DNA from 4 places in the Tardiphaga sp. 709 genome. Region 1 is predicted to be linked to each of the others. Evidence: predicted binding sites of a transcription regulator. Region 1 holds the regulator's gene; each other region holds the start of a gene.
What was found. Region 1 encodes PhoB, which activates phosphate uptake and scavenging genes when phosphate is short. Its sites were predicted from a motif close to TGTCATNNANCTGTCAT; they were not measured.
Positions count from the first base shown of each region.

Region 2: the regulator PhoB is predicted to act here: its motif matches at 979-995, upstream of RSO67_RS14755 (inorganic phosphate transporter).
Region 3: the regulator PhoB is predicted to act here: its motif matches at 884-900, upstream of RSO67_RS18800 (alkaline phosphatase D family protein).
Region 4: the regulator PhoB is predicted to act here: its motif matches at 912-928, upstream of RSO67_RS24105 (esterase-like activity of phytase family protein).

Region 1 covers NZ_CP135529.1:4,049,673-4,051,874, forward strand. The annotation lists gene phoU (phosphate signaling complex protein PhoU) at 1-413, shown strand, start outside; gene phoB (phosphate regulon transcriptional regulator PhoB) at 505-1,209, shown strand; gene RSO67_RS19735 (GcrA family cell cycle regulator) at 1,452-1,961, opposite strand.
Region 2 covers NZ_CP135529.1:3,001,127-3,003,328, reverse strand. The annotation lists gene RSO67_RS14765 (hypothetical protein) at 1-145, shown strand, start outside; gene RSO67_RS14760 (hypothetical protein) at 249-908, shown strand; gene RSO67_RS14755 (inorganic phosphate transporter) at 1,045-2,202, shown strand, end outside.
Region 3 covers NZ_CP135529.1:3,841,932-3,844,133, forward strand. The annotation lists gene RSO67_RS18795 (TonB-dependent siderophore receptor) at 1-507, opposite strand, end outside; cobalamin riboswitch at 613-806, opposite strand; gene RSO67_RS18800 (alkaline phosphatase D family protein) at 950-2,202, shown strand, end outside.
Region 4 covers NZ_CP135529.1:4,962,706-4,964,907, reverse strand. The annotation lists gene RSO67_RS24115 (tripartite tricarboxylate transporter substrate binding protein) at 1-228, shown strand, start outside; gene RSO67_RS24110 (GIY-YIG nuclease family protein) at 389-679, shown strand; gene RSO67_RS24105 (esterase-like activity of phytase family protein) at 987-2,202, shown strand, end outside.

The DNA of each region.
Region 1 (2,202 bases):
TCTCCAAGAACATCGGCAAGCGCGTCAATGCGCTCGACAGCGATTTCCATCCGCTGAAGCTGATCCGCGGCCTCGAACACATGACTGACCTCGTGACCACCCAGGTCAAGGCCGTGCTCGACGCCTATGCCGCACACGATTTGCCGGCCGCCATGACGGTGTGGAAGGGCGACGAGGAAATCGATGCGATCTGCACCTCGCTGTTCCGCGAACTCCTGACCTATATGATGGAAGACCCGCGTAACATTTCGTTCTGTATCCACCTGATGTTCTGCGCCAAGAACATCGAGCGGATCGGTGACCACGCCACCAACATTGCGGAAACCGTGTTCTACATGATCGAGGGCCAACAGATCCTCGACAAGCGCCCGAAGGGCGACATGACCACATTCGCGAATACGCCGACGGTCTGAAGCATGATCCGGAAAAGTGGAAGCCAGTCTTCCGCAAGGATCATGACCTAAAGGCTTTTCGGACGTCACTGAGGATATTGACCATATGGCTGTGAATGCACGCATTCTGGTGGTGGAGGACGAGGAAGCCCTCACGACGCTTCTTCGCTACAACCTCGACGCCGAAGGCTATGATGTTGAAACCGTCGCGCGCGGCGACGATGCCGACACCCGCTTGAAGGAGCGGGTGCCGGATCTCGTGGTGCTCGACTGGATGCTGCCGGGTCTTTCCGGCATCGAACTGTGCCGCCGTCTGCGCGCACGGCCTGAAACCAAGGCATTGCCGATCATCATGCTGACGGCGCGGGGCGAAGAGAGCGAGCGCGTTCGCGGTCTCGCCACCGGTGCCGACGATTACATCGTCAAGCCGTTCTCCGTGCCGGAGCTCCTGGCCCGCGTGAAGGGCCTGCTCCGTCGTGCAGCTCCCGAGCGTCTCGCCACCGTCTTGGCGTTTGGCGACATCGAACTCGACCGTGACAAGCGCCGCGTCGTGCGGTCCAGCCGCCCGATTGATCTCGGTCCGACCGAATATCGCCTGCTGGAGTTCTTCCTGGAACATCCGGGCCGGGTGTTCAGCCGTGAGCAGTTGCTCGACAGCGTCTGGGGCCGCGACATCTATATCGACGAGCGCACCGTCGACGTGCATATCGGCCGCCTGCGCAAGCTGCTCAATCCCGCCGGTGAGCCCGATCCAATCCGCACCGTGCGCGGCGCCGGCTATGCGCTGGACGATCGCTTCGACAAGGCGGCGGAGTAGATATCTTCCTTCTCCCCGCCTGCGGGGAGAAGGTGGCCCGGCATAGCGCAGCGACGCCGGGTCGGATGAGGGGGACTCTCCATCGGCTTCGGAGTCTGTGGAGCGTCCCCCTCACCCGACGCCCTCATGCTTCGCATGCGGGCCTCGACCTCTCCCCGCAAGCGGGGCGAGGTAAGAAGCCCCAAATAAAAAATGCCCGGCTCATCACCGGGCATTTTCATTTGGTTTAGATGCTTTCCAGCTCAGCGCGTCGGCTTTGGGACCGCGCGGCGGCGGTCGCTGGCCGGCTGATAGGCGATACGCGAGTGATGCGCGCAATAGGGGGCACCGGCCAGGGCCTTGCCGCCGCAGAAATAGAAGTCCGCGCTCGACGGATCGCCGATCGGCCAATGGCAGGTGGCTTCGTTGAGTTCGACCAGCGACAGGCGCTGGCTGATCGGCACGATGTTGTCATAGGCGATCGGGTCGGGCTCGGCCTCGATCTCGTAATTATGGGCCAGCGCGGTATTGCCGCGCGCCATCGGGCGGGCGACGCGTACCATCTGCTGCGCCGGGCGCGCCTTGCGCTGCCGCGGAGCTGCCGAGGAGGGGCTCTTGGCACGACCGGACAGGCCAAGGCGGTGAACCTTGCCGATCACGGCGTTGCGGGTCACGTTACCGAGTTCCGCAGCGATCTGGCTGGCGGAAAGGCCGCCTTCCCAGAGTTTCTTCAACTGTTCGACGCGATCGTCGGTCCATGTCATTACCGTCATCGCCGTTTTCCCTTCGTGAGCGCCGGCCTGACCGGGCAGCGCTGCGAGTTGAGACTTCAAAAATCCCTGCGGTCAGAATCCTTTAGCGCTCACCGGGCGCGAATTTCGCGTCCGGCTGTTACGCCGCACTGGATGTGTCAAAAGGATCTACCGCCGCACGAGATGTCGTATCCGACGAGGCAAAAGCTACAATATGCCGTGACTCGCGCGCAAGAGTCGGGCATGCCGCGTCCACATGCTT
Region 2 (2,202 bases), 1.0 Mb from region 1:
GTTCGACATCGTCAGTACGCCCCGCGCCGGAAAGGGCGCGAACTGGACCATCAGCATGCAATCGGTCGCCCCGGATGCGCTGTGGGAAGCCTCCGATATCGTGAGCGACATCCAGGAAGCCTATGTTCTCGCCAACGCCGCCTGAGCGTCTAGAAGTATTATAACACCGTTATGGTATGGTTAGGCCTTAATTAATCTCCATTTGTGAGGACAGGTACCTCTGGTAGTCCTGAATTTCGGAGACTGGCTTGACGCGTGCGCTGACCCTTCTTGTGCTGGGCTGCCTGTTGCTGACCGGCGTGGCTGTTGCGAGCATCCTCGGTCGCGATAGCATCCCATCGCTGTCGCTGTCATATGACGACAGTGCCGCGCAAAATTCGGTCGCGGTGTCGCGTGGACCGGTTTCCAACTCCCAAGGCAAGAAAGACAGGCTGCCAGTCGCCGGCGCCATGATGGCGTCGCTCGATCCGCAGCAGGTCCCGAGCGTTGACGGCAGTCCGTTGCGCCAAGCCTTTGCATCCGACAGTCCGATCGAAGCACCCGGTTCGACGTTGCTTGCGCCGATCGTGGTGCCGCAGCCGACCGCCAAGCCGGTGCAGAAGACCTATACGCTGCTCAGCGATGCGCAGATTTCGGCGATCAAGACGCGGCTCAATCTGACCGCATCGCAGGAATCCTACTGGCCCGGCGTCGAAGCGGCGCTGCGCAACGTGGCGCGCAGGATCCACGAGACCAAACAGGCCAATTCTTCAGCCGGCGCTCCGCCGATCGATCCCGATAGCGACGAGGTGCAGCAACTCAAGTCTGCTGCGATGCCGTTGCTGTTCCAGTTGCGTGAGGATCAGAAGCGCGAAGTCCGTGCTTTGGCGCGCATGATCGGACTCGAAAAGGTCGCGTCGGCGATCTGAGCGCCTGTCACATGCCGGTCCGCCGGCGACGCATGACTGTCGCAACCCGTAACAGACAAATTGTCGCGCCTGTCATCCGGGTTTCGCATCCGTGGTGCAGAGATTAACGCCTCTTAACCTGTAACGGGGGCGTTTCATGACCGATTTCACACTCAATCAACCCATTTCCGGAAGCGGGCCAGTCGAGCCGGCATCGCGGCCCAATCTCGACAAGGGCTTCAACCCGCTGACGATGATCCTGTTTTTCGGCATTCTCGCCGCCGGCCTCCTGTTCGTCGCCTACAGCATCTATGTGGACGTCAATGCCACCGGCACCCGCGTCACCAGCTATCTGCCTTACCTCCTGCTGTTCGTGGCGCTGCTGATCGCGCTCGGCTTCGAATTCGTCAACGGCTTCCATGACACCGCCAATGCGGTGGCCACCGTGATTTACACCCACTCGCTGCCGGCGGAATTCGCCGTGATGTGGTCAGGCTTCTTCAACTTCCTCGGCGTGCTGTTCTCCACGGGCGCGGTGGCTTTCGGCATCGTTTCGCTGCTGCCGGTGGAATTGATCCTGCAGGTTTCCAGCGGCGCCGGCTTTGCCATGGTGTTCGCGCTGCTGATCGCAGCGATCATCTGGAATCTCGGCACCTGGTATCTCGGCCTGCCGGCCTCCAGCTCGCACACGCTGATCGGTTCGATCATCGGCGTCGGTATTGCCAATGCGCTGATGCGCGGCCGTGACGGCACCTCGGGCGTCGATTGGGGCAAGGCCACCGAAATCGGCTATGCGCTGCTGCTGTCGCCGCTGTTCGGCTTCGCCTGCGCCGCCATCCTGCTGCTGGTGCTGAAATTCCTCGTGCGTAACCCCGCTTTGTACGCAGCGCCGGATGGCAACAAGGCGCCGCCGCTGTGGATCCGCGGCATCCTGATCGCGACCTGCACCGGCGTGTCGTTTGCGCATGGTTCGAATGACGGTCAGAAGGGCATGGGCCTGATCATGCTGGTGCTGATCGGCACCGTGCCGACCGCCTATGCGCTGAACCGCGCATTGCCGGAATCCCGCGTCGCCCAGTTCCAGGTCAACTCCATCGCGGCCGCCAAGGTGATCGCAGCCAAGGGTGCCGGCCACAGCATCATCGGCGATCCCCGTCCGGCGGTGACCACCTATGTCTCGCAGCGCAAGATCAGCGAAGGCACCTATCCGTCGCTCGCCGTTCTCGTGCAGCAGGTCGGCGATCAGGTCCGCAGCTATGGCACGCTCGACAAGGTGCCTGCGGAATCCGTCGGCAACACCCGTAACGACATGTAT
Region 3 (2,202 bases), 210 kb from region 1:
GGAGCCACTTCCGGCGAAGCCGCGGGTGCTGAAAGCGATGCCGCCATTGCCGGGTTCGCCGATGGCCGTAAAGCCGGTAGCATTCTGCGTGACGGCATCGACCACGTTCTGCTGGCCGCGTTCGGCCATAGTCTCGGCGGAGATCACTTCGACGCTGGCCGGCGTCTGCAGGCGCGTGAGGCCGAGGCGGCTGCCCGTGGATGTCGTGCCGGTGAGGTTGAGCGTCGGCGCTGCGAAGACAGGGCCTGTCGGCGTGGCAACCGGCGCGCCGGTATTGGCGGCGACATTGCGCTGCTGCCGCGAGCGCGCAGCGCGCGATGCAGTGCCGTTCGTGGCGCGGCGTGCCCGCTGAGGCGTCGCTGACGGCTGAACTACAACAGGATCGAGCGTCTGGCTGGGCTGTGCAGCTTGTGCCCAGCTTTCACTCGGACACAACAAGCAGGAGAGAGCAATAGAATAAAGAAAGGGCGTATGTCGCTTCAATGCGACTGGAGAAACGGAGGTCATGAACAGGACTCGCGGTTACGTGGCACGTCACCGCAAACCAAGTCGCCCCGCCGCTTTCAAACAGGCAGTGTGACTTCCACCAGGACACCCCGCCCAATGTGCTCGCGTGTGACCACGACTGGCGGCAGGTCTCCTGGCTCGCGGGTCAGTGCCTGTCGCCGCCTTCCCAGGTGAATACCCAGTGGCTCTTGGCGCAGGCTCGCCGCTTACAGTTGCGGGGGCAGCCGCGGAATCGGGGGATCCCCCTCACCGCATTCCCTTTTGATCCCCGAAGGGGAACCGTCGCATTCACGTTAAGGTGAAATTTCCAAATGTGTCAATCAAGCTGCCAGTCATTCGCAGCTTGCTTTGGCGGGTGTTGATATTGCGCATCACCTGTCATCGCAGCGTCAAGCGATCTGCCTAGAGCCACTGGTGCCAGAGCCAGGATCAGGAGTTCGCCATGGCACTACGTTTATCCCGTCGCCGCTTCCTCGCGCACTCAGCCGTAACAGGCGCAAGCTTCCTGGCGATGCCTTACCTCAGCCGCGCGCAGGATCGTCCGGTCGTGTCGCATGGCGTGCAGTCCGGCGATGTCGGGACGAGCAGCGGCATGATCTGGTCGCGCGCCGATCGCCCGGCGCAGATGATGGTGGAAGTCGCCACGACCGAATCCTTCAGCAATGTGCGCATGTTGCCGGTTATCACGGCGCTGCCCGAGAGCGATTTCACGGCGAAGCTGTTGCTCGATAATCTGCCCGCGGGACAGGACATCTTCTACCGCGTCAAATTCCGCGATCTGTCGCATCCCGAAATCGTCAGCGAACCTGTGATCGGCCGCTTTCGCACCGCGCCGGCCGATCGCCGCGATGTATCCTTTGTCTGGGGCGGCGATGTCGCCGGGCAGGGCTGGGGCATCAATGCCGAGGATGGCGGCATGGTCACCTTCGCCACCATGCGCAAGCACAACCCGGATTTCCTGATCCATTCCGGCGATACGATTTATGCTGACGGTCCGATCCTGCCCGAAGTGAAATTGCCGGATGGCACGATCTGGAAAAACACCATAACCGTGCCGGAGAAGGCGAAGGTCGCCGAAACGCTCGATGAATTCCGCGCCGCGCACAAATACAATCTGCTCGACGACAATGTCCGCGCATTCAATGCGCAAGTGCCGATCTTCGGCCAGTGGGACGATCACGAGGTCACCAACAACTGGTCGCTCTCGAAGCAGTTGCCGGCGTCCTACAAGGAGCGCGACATCACGCTGCTGGCTGCGCGCGGCGCGCGTGCCTTTCACGAGATGTATCCGATCTCGATCAATCCGGCCGAACCCGGCCGCGTCTATCGCACGCTCAATTACGGCCCGCATCTCGATGTCTTTATGCTGGACGAGCGCAGCTATCGCGGGCCCAACGGCCCGAACCTGCAGGCGAGCTATGGTCCCGACGCATATTTCATCGGCCCGGAGCAGATGGCCTGGCTGAAGCGCGCCTTGATCGCATCGAAGGCGACCTGGAAGGTCATCGCCGCCGACATGCCGATCGGCCTCGTCGTCTATGACAACGCTGCCGACAAAACCGGCTCTGAGGCCATCGCGCAGGGCGACGGACCGGTGCGGGGCCGCGAGCTGGAAATTGCCGATATCCTGCGCTTCATCAAATCGGCCGGTATCCGCAACACGGTCTGGCTGACCGCCGACGTGCATTACACGGC
Region 4 (2,202 bases), 910 kb from region 1:
ACCTCGTGGCAGGGCTATCTCGGCCCGGCCAACATGCCGAAGGACATCGTCGTCAAGCTCAACACCGAAATCCGCAAGATCGTCGAACGCCCCGAAATCCAGAAAGACCTCGCCAACCGCGGCATGGAAGCCTTCTCCGGTACGCCGGAAGAATTCGACGCCTTCCTGAAGGATCAGCTCAAGGTGTGGGAAAAGCTGATCACGGACGCGGGGATCGAGAAGCAGTAATTAGGGATCGGCCTCTCAACTGTCGTCCCCGCGAAGGCGGGGACCAATAGCCTCCGTCCTATCAAAAGAAGCTCGGCGCCAGCAATGCAGCGTCGACGCACTGACCGTGGTTATGGGTCCCCGCCTGCGCGGGGACGACGACTGAGGGGGGGCCGGCGGCATGTACTACGTCTACATTCTCGCCAGCAGTCGTCATGGTACGCTGTATATTGGCGTAACTAATAATATAGCTCGGCGAATAATGGAGCACCGGACGGGAAAGGGTTCGAAGTTCGCTCGGGAGTACAAGATTTTCCGGTTGGTCTATGTCGAGAGCTACGACCAACCCAGCGATGCCATCACGCGTGAAAAGCAGCTCAAGAGGTGGAATCGTGACTGGAAGATCCGGCTGATCGAGACGGACAATCCCGAATGGAGCGACCTGTCGTCGCTGCTGGCGAATGGCTCGTAACTCGGCCGTGACCTTTCAGCGGGTCGTCCCCGCGCAGGCGGGGACCCATAGCCTCAGTCGCATCAAGAGAAGCTCGGCGCTGGCAATGCGGCGTCGAAGCACTGACCGTGGTTATGGGTCCCCGCCTGCGCGGGGACGACCGGAGAGACCTGAGCAGGATGACGATAGCGGTAGCCTAACCCGCAGGCTCGGCGACTGCATGTCGCAGGGTTTTCCCCTCTCGTCATTTTCTTGTCACGGAACTGTCAGCGCAGCGTAACGCCCGCGCCTCAGAACACGCCGCATGGTCACCACAAAGGAGACAACCATGCGCAGCACATTCCTCTGCTCCGTCGCTTCCCTCGTCATGCTTTCTTCCGCAGCCTTTGCGCAGTCGGAAGGCGAATTTCCAGCCAAGCTCGCCGGCCATGCCGTGCTGCCGGCGACGTCGACCATCGACGCGCCCGCGGACGCGCCGAACGACCTGAAGACTTCGGGCAAATACACCACCGGCAAGCGCGTCGAAGCGCTCGGCACCGTGATGGGCAAGTCCTATGAGCGCGCCACCGGCATCTCGCTGCCGATGAAGGGCCAGCCGCTGCAGGGCCATTCCGGCATCAAGGTGATGCCCGACGGTTCGTTCTGGGTGCTGACCGACAATGGCGCCGGCTCGCGCTACAATTCGGCCGACTACATGATCTATCTCAATCACCACAAGATTGACTGGAAGAACGGCAAGGTCGAGCGTCAGGCCACCGTGTTCCTGCACGATCCCGACAAGAAGGTGCCGTTCCGCATCGTCCATGAAGACACCGCCAAGCGCTACCTGACCGGCGCCGATGTCGACACCGAAGGCTTCCAGATCGTCGGCGACAATTTCTGGATCGGCGAGGAATTCGGCCCCTACATCATCAAGGCCGACAAGACCGGCAAGGTGCTGGCTGTGTTCGACACCGTCGCCGACGGCAAGCCGGTGCGTTCGCCGGACCATTGGTCGGTGCAGTCGCCGGGCGCGCCGGGCGCCACCTACACCACCGTCAACCTGCGCCGCTCCAAGGGCTATGAAGGCTTCGCCTCCTCCAAGGATGGCAAGTTCCTCTACGGCCTGCTCGAAGGCCCGATCTGGGATGCCGAAAAGAAGGACTGGGAAAAGGTCGACGGCAAGGAAGCCTCGCGCATCCTGGAATTCGACGTCGCCAACGAAAAGTTCACCGGTCGCTACTGGCAGTACGTGTTCGAACAGAACGGCAATGCCATCGGCGACTTCAACATGATCACCGCCGACAACGGCCTGATCATCGAGCGCGACAACGGCGAAGGCACCAAGGACAAGGCCTGCGCCGACGGCAAGCGCGGTGAAGACTGCTTCCCGGATCTCGCCAAGTTCAAGAAGGTCTACAAGATCGAACTGAACGACGCCAATGTCGGCAAGCCCGTTCGCAAGATCGGCTTCATCGACCTGATGAAGATCCAAGACCCGAACAAGCTGGCCCGCAAGCCGCTGAACGACGGCGTGCTGACCTTCCCGTTCTTCACCATCGAGA